3 regions of the Kribbella qitaiheensis genome follow, and region 3 is predicted to be linked to each of the others. Evidence: predicted binding sites of a transcription regulator. Region 3 holds the regulator's gene; each other region holds the start of a gene.

Region 1 (3,270 bases), 1.0 Mb from region 3:
TCCTGGTGGCCGAACTGGTCGCAGGGGAATCCGAGCACGGAGAAGCCCTGCTTGCGGTATGTCTTGTACAGCTTCTGCAGGCCGGAGTACTGCGGGGTCTGGCTGCATTGCGAGGCCGTATTCACCACCAGGAGCACCTGGTCACGGAAGTCGGCAAGAGACTGTTCATTGCCTTCGATCCGGGTGGCACTGAAGTCATAGACAGTCGTCATATCTCAATCCTGACATGTCTGCGCTGACTCCGCTCGCCGTCTGAGATGTCAGACACGCCGCAGAACTGTTACGACCTTCCCGAGAATGACCGCATCCTTGCCGTCGATCGGCTCGAACGCCGGGTTGTGCGGAAGCAGCAGGATCTCGGTCGCGGTCTTCTTGAACGTCTTCACCGTCGCCTCGCCGTCGATCATGGCAGCGACGATGTCGCCGTTCTCGGCGGTCTGCTCCTGCCGTACGACGACCCAGTCGCCGTCGCAGATGGCCGCGTCGATCATCGACTCGCCCTTGACCTTCAGCATGAACAGGGTGCCTTCCCCGACCATTGCCCTGGGCAATGGGAAGACCTCTTCGATGTCCTGCTCGGCAAGGATCGGGTTACCGGCGGCGATCTGGCCGACCACCGGCACGTAGACCGCGTCCGGGTGGGCGTCGCCCGCCCCGGTCTCGTCGTACGAGGTCTGCCGGACCGAACCGACCGAACCGCGGCGCGCCGCGTCGGCGACCTCGCCCGGATAGCGGACCTCGATCGCGCGCGGGCCGGTTCGGGTCGCGGCGCAGCAGGCCCTTCTGCTCGAGCACCTTCAGCTGGTGCGACACCGACGAGGAGCTGGTCAGACCGACCTTCTCGCCGATCTCGCGCATCGACGGCGGGTAGCCCCGGCTGTCGACGGAATCGCGGATCACGTCCAGGACGCGGCGCTGACGCGGGGTCAGACCGGTGGCGTCGGCCGGGCCGTCAGGCAGCTCGGACACCGTCTTGGCGGCCTTGGTAGCTGCCCCCGCGGCGGTGCGCTCGTCCTTGCTGGAACCTCTCGGCGTCCTGGCCATCGGTGGCAACTCCTCGGGGTCAGGCCGGCGGTCGAACCGCCGGCCAAGCTTTCAACGACTGAGAAGACCGTAGACCGAATTCTGAGATTCTTCAAACATCTGTTCGAAGGCGTGTCGATTCGCACGTTTGTTCGTGTGTCAGGTTATAGAGCCATCGCGGCGGGCCCGCCGGCGGGAATATCGGCGGCGTGTCGGCGTTGGAAATGGTTGCGTACCGGGCCGGGTTCGGTTAATCATTCGTACAGGCGTTCGATCGAACAGGTGTTCGGATCGGGTCGCCGGAGCGGTTCGGGGCGGCGCTCGACGAAAACTGTCGGCGCCGGCCGGTAGACAGGGATCGACACCGCAGGACGAGGTCTGAACGAGGTCTGGAGGATCCGATGAGTACAGCGGCCCTGGCGGCAGGCGCGACCACGGCTGTGCCCGAGGTGGGCGGCAGTCGCCCGACCCGGCGCCGCCGCATCGCCGGCACCACCACCGAAAGCCTTCCGGTCCGTGCCTGTTCCGGTGACGACCTCGGCCGGCACCTCCAGATGGCGGAGATCGAGCCGCCGGCCTTGCGACTGACCAGGCGCGGCCGGCTGCTGCTGACCACGGTCTCGGTGCTGATCTTCGGTGCCGCGGTCGCCGTCCTCGGCCTCCGGGTCGCCGGCGTACTCGAGCCGGCGCCGCAGTTCACGCACACCATCTCGGTCCAGGTCGGCGCCGGTCAGTCCCTCTGGTCGATCGCCCAGGAGACCAACCCGACCGAGAACGCGGCCACCGTGGTCGAGCAGATCGCCGACCTGAACAACCTGCGTACCCCGGCCGACATCACCCCCGGCCAGACCCTCCAGATCCCGGTCCGCTAACCCTGGTCCGCTAGTCCTGGCCGAGCAGTGTGGACACAATGACCGCCTGACCGGTTTCGAAGGACTGATTGGCCGCGAGCCCGACCAGCAATGAGCGCGCGCCATCGTGGTGATCCGCACTGCGACCCAGCGGATCGTCGCAGGGGGAGCCGAACAGCGACTCCAGCAACCGCGCATCCCCGCCGCCATGGCCTTGTCCGAGCTCATGGTGCAGCAACGTCCGCGGCGGCTCCCACAACGGATGAAGCGTCAGTAGCGCCTCGGTCTCACCCGGCGCGGCGTCACCATGCTGGACCGCCGTCGCATGCCGCTGCTCCTCGGGCGGAGTTGCGAACGTGTTCTCCCGCACCAGCAACTCCAGCCGCCCGGAGCTCCCGTTGAAGGCGATCCGGTAGCCCTCCCAAGGCGAGTACGCCGTCAGGTGATAGCTCAGCGAAGCTCCCGAGGCATAGCGAACCAGTATCGCCATGTCGTCCTCGATCGTGATCCCCTCGCCGAACACGTTCTGGTCCCGGTGGTAGCCGTCCTCGTGCTCGGCCTCGAGATAGAGCTCCCGCAGTACGTCGTTCGCCGCGAGCTTGATCGCGAACGGATCGTCCGCGGCCGCCGCCGAACCGTCGGCCCGTTCGTAGTCCCGCGCCAGCCCGCGGCGCTGACCGTTCTCGGCGCCGTAGAAGAACAACTTGCCGTCGGCAAAGACCTTGACCGGTTCGGAACCGATCCACCAGTTCACCAGGTCGAAATGGTGCGTCGCCTTGTGCACCATCAGCCCGCCCGCGTTCGCCTTCTCGCGGTGCCAGCGCCGGAAGTAGTCGGCGCCGTGCCGGACGTCCAGCAGCCATTCGAAGTGCACCGAGCCGATTTCCCCGATCGCGCCCGACTGCAGTACTTCGCGGACCTTCTCGTGCACCGGGTTGTAGCGATAGTTGAACGCCACCCGCACCGATCCGGTCGCCTTCTCCGCGGCAGCCAGAATGCGCCGGCAGCGGGCCGGATCCATCGTCATCGGCTTCTCCGTGACGACGTCCAGCCCCGCCTCCAGTGCGCTCACGATGTAGTCGTCGTGAGTACGGTCCATCGACGTCACCACCACGACGTCGACCTGTTGTTCCTTCAGCATCAGCTCGAAATCGGCTGCCTTGTACTGCGGAACCGCGGGATGCCCGAGTTTTTCGGCCAGCCGGCGATTGTGGACGGCCATCCGGGTTTCATTCAGATCGCAGAATCCGGCCAGTTCGGCGCGATCGGCGTACGGGCCCGCGAGTGCGTCGACAAAAGTCTGCGCCCGGGCCCCCAATCCGACGACGGCATAACGGCGGCGGGCTTCGGTCACAGTAGGCACAAGCGCTCCCTGAGCAGGTGGGCAAGCGCTTAC
Region 2 (3,270 bases), 2.9 Mb from region 3:
AGCGCGTGGCCGGGCCGCCGGTGGGCTGTGTCAGTACTTCGATCTCGTCGGAGACCATGAAGGCCGACAGCAGCCCGATGCCGAACTGGCCGAGGAACTCGGTCCGCGCGAAGCCGATCTCGTCCCGTTTCGAACTCCGCCCGATCGTCGCCAGCAACTCCCGCACCTCGTCGGGCCCGAGCCCGATCCCGGTGTCGGTGATACTCAGCCGATCAGCACCGGTCCGTACGTCGATCCGCGCCGGCGCGTCCGGCTCTCGCGTCCGGCGCGCGGTGATCGCGTCCACAGCGTTCTGCAACAGCTCCCGCAGATAGACCCGCGGACTGCTGTACAGGTGATTGCTCAGCAGATCGACGATCCCGTGCAGATCGACCTGAAAGTTCTCGCTCCCCATGCCCAGCCTCTCGTCCCACCCCCGGGCGCCACACGCTACGCCATCGCGGCGACAGAGGCCGGTGCGCTCCTCAGAGGTGGGCGACGAAACGGATGGCCAGTTTGGAGAAGCGGCTGCCTTGCTTGGCATAGTTGAGGAACTTGTCGATGCCTTCGAGGTACTCGGTCACCCTGCTCGCCTTGGCGATGTCGTCGGACAAGGCGATCGGCAGCTTCGTGGTCGGCTCCCGGACAGTCACCTTCAGGGTTTCGTCGCGGCACTTGCTGGTGGCGATCCCGACGCCCAACCCCTCCATGACGATGGTGGACAACTGCTTGTCCGCCAGTCCGTCGACGGTCCCGGCGTACTTCGTGACCGCGAGGGTGCATTGGACCAGTGCCGGACTGAGCCGGCCGGTGCGTTTGAGTGCATCGGCCAAGGCCTGCTGCCCGAGTGACGCGATCTTCCCCGCGACCACGGAATGCCCCACCCACCCGACCGTGAGCGGAAGTTCCAGATCCCACGCGAGCGAGGCCGGTGGCAGGTCGACCGTGACGACGCCTCCCGGCACGAGGAAGTTCCGGCCGGCTGCGAAGATTCCGCGGTACGAGGTCATGGTGAGGGTGTCGCCCCAGGGCGTCACGTCGCCGTCCACGCTGCCCGTGTTCCGCAGTACCCAGACGGCGTCGCTGTTGTTCTCCAGATAGGTCGTGGCTCCGGAAACCGTCGTACACGCGGTGATCTTGTCGATGTACTCCACCTCGGCCTCGGTGTCCGTCGTGACGACGAGCGGGACACCGTAGTTGCCGGGGCAGTCGGTCCGTGGAACCTGATAGGTCGCCTTGGCCGGCGGCGGATCCGACGGCGGCGGTGAGAAGGGTGGAATGCTGATCCGGCTCGTGGCCGGCGTCGGCGTGACCTCACAGTCGGCGCCGTTGCAGCATCCACTGAGCCCCAGCCCCAGGACGACAACGCTGATGATGACCTTCGCTGCATTATGCATCGGATCCCCCGGTCTCTTCTTGTGACAGTAGGTCACGGACGACGATTACGGAAGGTGACAACGTCGGGAACCGCTGGCCTTGAAAGCGCGGCGAACATGTGTTCGACTATCATCCATGCGATGGGCTGGACAGCAGATCGACAAGGAAACGCCGGGGACGTTGCCGGGGCTGGGGTCGATCGCGGGCCTGGTGCGGAGTGTGACGACGCCGGAGTTCCGTGGCGTGACGTTCCACGAGGTGCTGGCGCGGTCGGCGCTGAACTCGGTGCCCGGGTCCGGGCTGCCGTTCAACTGGACGGTCAATCCGTACCGCGGTTGCACGCACGCCTGCCGGTACTGCTTCGCGCGTCCGAGCCATCGCTACCTGGAATTGGACCAGGGCCTGGATTTCGACCAGCAGATCGTGGTCAAGACGAACGTCGCCGACGTACTCCGCAGGGAGCTGGCGCGGCCCTCGTGGCGTGGTGACCAAGTTGCCCTCGGCACCAATACCGACCCGTACCAGCGGGCGGAGGGGCGCTACCGGCTGATGCCGGGAATCATCGAGGCGCTGGCGGATTCCGGTACGCCGTTGTCGATCCTGACGAAGGGGACGTTGCTCAAGCGCGACCTCTCGCTGCTGACGGAAGTGGCCGAGCGGGTGCCGGTCGGGATCGGTATCTCCTTGGCGCTGGGGGACGAGGAGCTCCGCAAGCGTCTCGAGCCTGGCGTGCCGTCGGTGCGCGGCCGTCTGGACCTGATCCGGGCAGTGCGTTCAGCCGGCCTGCCGTGCGGCGTGATGGTGGCGCCGGTGCTGCCGTGGATGACCGATTCTGCTGAGCAACTGGACGAGCTGCTGGGTGAGCTGGCGGAGGCGGGCGCGACCGGGGTGACGACGCTCGTCCTGCATCTGAGGCCGGGCGTGAAGGAATGGTTCATGGGTTGGCTCGCCCAGGAGCGTCCAGACCTGGTTTCACGCTATGAGCAGCTCTACTCGCGGGGTGCGAACGCCTCACCGAGCTTCCGCCGCGACTTCGAGGCGAAGGTCCGCCCTCTCCTTGACAAACATGGCTTCGGCTCCTCCTCCCGCCACCGCTCTCGCTCCGACAGCGAACCGGTCACCCCCACCAAGCGGCTGGGCATCGTCGAGATTCCAGGCCAAGGCTCAGACTCCGGCTGGGGAGAACCGGACCCCACCCGGGCTCGCTTCCGAGGTCCCCGCAAGGCACCGGCCCCTGTCCCACCAGCCACCCCGGACCTCAGCCAGGACACGCTTTTCTAGAACCATGGCCGCCAGGTGATCTGAAAAGCGGTTGCTCGCCGGGCTTCGGCGCTGTGTGATCAGGTCATCTGCGACCGACGCCACTGTGCGATCGGGGCACTGCGTCCGACTCGTCAGCCGGGAGAGGCCAACTCATGAGCACGCCACGATCGCTGCCATCACCGCCCTCGCCACCATCACCGCCCTCGCTGCCGTCGCAGTCCTCGCCGCCATCGGAGCCCTCGCCGCCTGGTCTCGACGGATCAGCTATCCGGATCGGCGCTCTCGTCCCGCTCACTCGGCCTGGCTGGGTAGAGGCAGGGCAACACCTCCTAGCCGGACTCGAGTTGGCCGTTCGCGATGTCAACGACGCCGGCGGCATCGCCGGCACCCCACTCGAACTGCTGGTCAGAGACACCGCAGCCGATCCACAAAAGGCCGTAGCGGCGGTAGACGAGCTGGACCGCCTAGGCGTTGCTGCCTTAGCCGGGGAGTATCACAGCGTCGTCGCCCGCGCCGCTGCCACCAGAGCGGACGCCCTCGGCCTGCCGTTTCTCTGCTCGTCAGCGGTCCTCGACGCACTCACCGAACAACCAACAGACTGGGTCGCGCGCCTAGCCCCGCCACAATCCCGCGGCTGGCAGCTCTACGCAG
Region 3 (3,270 bases):
CAGCGGGTTGCCAGCCCACCATCACCCACGCCGCCGGCTGCCCGTCGTACTGCCCCTCGCCCGCATAGAACCCCTGTGCCAGCAGCCGAACCAGCCACGCCCCGTCCGGATCAGCCAGTACTACGTCAAGGTCGGGCTCCATCCCAGCAACCTCGAGCCCCCGCACCACCCGCGGCAACCAGTCCGGCCGATCCTCGGCAAGCACCCGCTCCACGAACTCGACAACACCAACGTCTCTCGCCGACGGAAACTCATCCGCGGGCACCGCCAGCTCCGCCAACCACCCAAGAACCAACCGCTGCTGCCCGCTGAGTGAGCCACCCATACCAACCATCCAATCAGCTTGCATCCGGTACCGGGGTACGGGTTTACCGTCGTTCCATGAGTACAGAGAACTGGGTGCCCGATGCATGCACCTTGCCGACCGCCGAGCAACCACTACGAGTCGCCGAGTTCGACGACCTCTTCGCAACCTCCCTGCGAGCTGTCGTCCGCACCGACTCGGCTCTCGAACTGCGCCTCGACGCCGCTGCCGAGGAAACCGCGAGAGCGCTCACCGCCCGGGAAACGGACTGCTGCTCGTTCTTCACCTTCACCTTCTCCCCCAGCCACAACGGCGAGATCCTCCTGACCGCCACGGTCCCACCGACCCGCAGTACGGTCCTCGACGCTTTGGCCACCCGAGCCACCGCCGCACTCTCATGAAGCTCCGCAGCAGCCAGGTCGCCAGCGCAGCCGGAGTCAACCTCCAGACTCTCCGGTACTACGAACGCCGCGGCCTACTCGCCGAACCGGACCGCACCAACGGCGGCCACCGCCTCTACCCACCCGAGGCCGTGACGACCCTCCGCGTGATCAAGGCCGCCCAGCGCCTCGGCTTCTCGCTGGACGAGATCGCCGACCTGCTCAAGGTCGGCGGTCACCATCACGGCACGGACCTGAAGGAACGCGCCGCCACGAAACTGGCCGACATCGAAACCCGGATCGCCGACCTATCGGTGATCGCGGCAACCCTGCGTTCGGCCCTCGCCGTCGGCTGCGACGACCTGATGAGCTGCGCATCCGAGCCGAACTGTCCGATACCTTTCACCGACCTGCGAGGCGGTACCGGGCAGAGGTCCAGCGCACTCTAGTATTTCGCGGTGAGCTACGACGATCTTGAGCCGTTCGGTCAGTTGGACACCTCTGTGTTGCCGGAGCGGCAGCAGCGGATCCTGGGGGTGATCCGGGACTGTGTGGTCAAGAACGGGTACTCCCCGAGCAGCCGGCAGATCGGCGATGCGGTCGGCCTGCGGTCGACCTCTTCCGTGTCGAAGCACTTGACGAGCCTTGAGGAGAAGGGGTTTCTGCGTCGCAGCGCCTCCGTGTCGCGACCGATCGACGTACGGGCGTTCCTGCGGTCAGCCCCGTCGGAGTCGACCTCTGACGACTCGGTCTCCGTGCCGGTGGTCGGTGACATCGCGGCCGGTACGCCGATCTCCGCCATCGAGCACGTCGACGAGTTCCTCTCGTTGCCGCGCGGCCTGACCGGGCGTGGCACCGTCTTCGCTCTGAAGGTGCGGGGCGAGTCGATGATCGACGCCGCGATCTGCGACGGCGACACCGTCGTCGTCCGGCAGCAGTCCGAGGCCCACTCCGGCCAGATCGTCGCCGCGATGATCGACGACGAGGCGACCGTCAAGGTCTATCGCCGCCGCAACGGCCACGTGTTCCTGGAACCGCGCAACCCGGAGTACGAAGTCATCGACGGCGACCAGGCCACCGTCCTCGGCGTCGTGGTCTCCGTACTCCGGAGCGTCTGACCCCGATCAGCTCCAGGCTCGGCTCGAGCGGGTGGCGTGGAGGAGCTGGGAGCTGAGCTGGCCGCTGGAGAGGAGCACGCCGAGGCGGTCTTCTTGTTCCTCGGCCTGGAGGTAGGCCTTGTCATCGTGGTGTTGCCGGCGGATCAAAGCGTCGACGCGGTCGGTCCGGCGGGTCCAGGAGGACGGTGTGTCGCGCGGGTCGGCGACCTGTTCCTCGATCGTGAAGCCGCTCTGGCTCAAGAGGTCCTGGAGCTCGGTCTGGGTCGGGAAAGAATTGCCCGCCGGGATCGGATCCAGGTGGGTGGTCTGGGCGACCAGGACGAGGAGCCCGAGGCCGGCGCCGGGAGCGAGGACTCGGTGCAGCTCCGCCAAGAGGCCGGCCTTGTCCTCGACCGTGCAGAGGACGCCGAGACACCACGCAGTACTGATTGATGCCGTTCGCAACGGAACGGCCGTCCCGTCCGCCTCGAAAGCCGGCAGGCCGAACAGCCGGGCAGCGGCGCGGCAGGCACCTTCCATCGGATCGGCCAGCACAGGCCGTACGCCGTAACGGCGGACCGCCCAGGCCGCCGGACCGCCGATCCCGGCACCCAGGTCGAGCAGCCTCGTCCCGGCGGTGAATTCGAGCGCCTCGGCCAGCCAGGCGAGCGCGGAGGGACTCGCGCTGCCGCGGCAGCCGGCCGGGATCGCATGGTCGGCACCGAGTTGCTCGACCGCTGCCCTGGTCCAGTCGGCAACCACGTCGAACTCGGCGTCCATCTTTTCGCTGTCCATCTCGCCACGACCGGTACCCACCACCACACCCTTGGGGCGGTGGGTTGGAGACGGGCTAGAAGCCGGACAGGGCTGGGCGCGCGACCTCGATGTCGGCGTCGACGGTGGGCAGCGCCAGCTGGAGGATCTGGGCAGCGTGCAGGCGGCGGAGGGCCGAGCCTTCGACGAGCAGCTTGGAGCCGCGGATCCCGCTGCCGAGGATCACCGAGCCCGCCGTGGTGACGGCTTCGTCCACCAGCACCGGCCAGTCAGCCGGTAGCCCGATGGGCGTGATGCCGCCGTACTCCATCGCCGTCCGGCTGACGGCGTCGTCGTGGGCGGTGAAGGAGAGTTTGCGGACGTCGAGATGTCGCCGGACGACGCCGCGGACGTCAGCACGCGCGGTCGCCAGTACGACGACGGCCGCTACCCTCGTGACGGCCGACCGGCGGCCCTCCACGATCAGGCAGTTCGCGGACGCTTCGAGCGGAACGCCGTACTCGGCGCAGAATGCGGCCGTGTCCGCCAGTCCGGGGTCGATCGGCGCGACCAGGGCATCCAGGTCGTCGAGTGCCGTTCGAACCGGGCCGGCGGCCAGATCCGGCCGGTCCTTCAGACGCTGCCATTGCAGTCGCCTTGCCATCAGCCGGCCGACCTTGAGGTCCACCGGGAACAGTGGGTGCAGGGGTGGTCAGTACGCGTGGGCTTCATACCC

The links. The regulator LexA, encoded in region 3, represses DNA repair genes until DNA is damaged. The targets are predictions, from matches to a motif close to TCGAACANNTGTTCGA.
Region 1: the regulator LexA is predicted to act here: its motif matches at 1,298-1,313, upstream of F1D05_RS05740 (LysM peptidoglycan-binding domain-containing protein).
Region 2: the regulator LexA is predicted to act here: its motif matches at 1,467-1,482, upstream of F1D05_RS14720 (Rv2578c family radical SAM protein).

What each region holds. Positions count from the first base shown of each region.
Region 1 is NZ_CP043661.1:1,283,396-1,286,665, reverse strand. It holds gene F1D05_RS05750 (glutathione peroxidase) at 1-212, opposite strand, end outside; partial or broken gene lexA (transcriptional repressor LexA) at 261-1,044, opposite strand; gene F1D05_RS05740 (LysM peptidoglycan-binding domain-containing protein) at 1,425-1,895, shown strand; gene F1D05_RS05735 (Gfo/Idh/MocA family protein) at 1,906-3,237, opposite strand.
Region 2 is NZ_CP043661.1:3,202,276-3,205,545, reverse strand. It holds gene F1D05_RS38855 (HSP90 family protein) at 1-394, opposite strand, end outside; gene F1D05_RS14725 (hypothetical protein) at 465-1,376, opposite strand; gene F1D05_RS14720 (Rv2578c family radical SAM protein) at 1,492-2,637, shown strand; gene F1D05_RS14715 (ABC transporter substrate-binding protein) at 2,826-3,270, shown strand, end outside.
Region 3 is NZ_CP043661.1:286,866-290,135, reverse strand. It holds gene F1D05_RS01290 (GMC oxidoreductase) at 1-325, opposite strand, end outside; gene F1D05_RS01285 (hypothetical protein) at 382-705, shown strand; gene F1D05_RS01280 (MerR family transcriptional regulator) at 702-1,133, shown strand; gene lexA (transcriptional repressor LexA) at 1,143-1,802, shown strand; gene F1D05_RS01270 (class I SAM-dependent methyltransferase) at 1,809-2,597, opposite strand; gene F1D05_RS01265 (YbaK/EbsC family protein) at 2,632-3,222, opposite strand.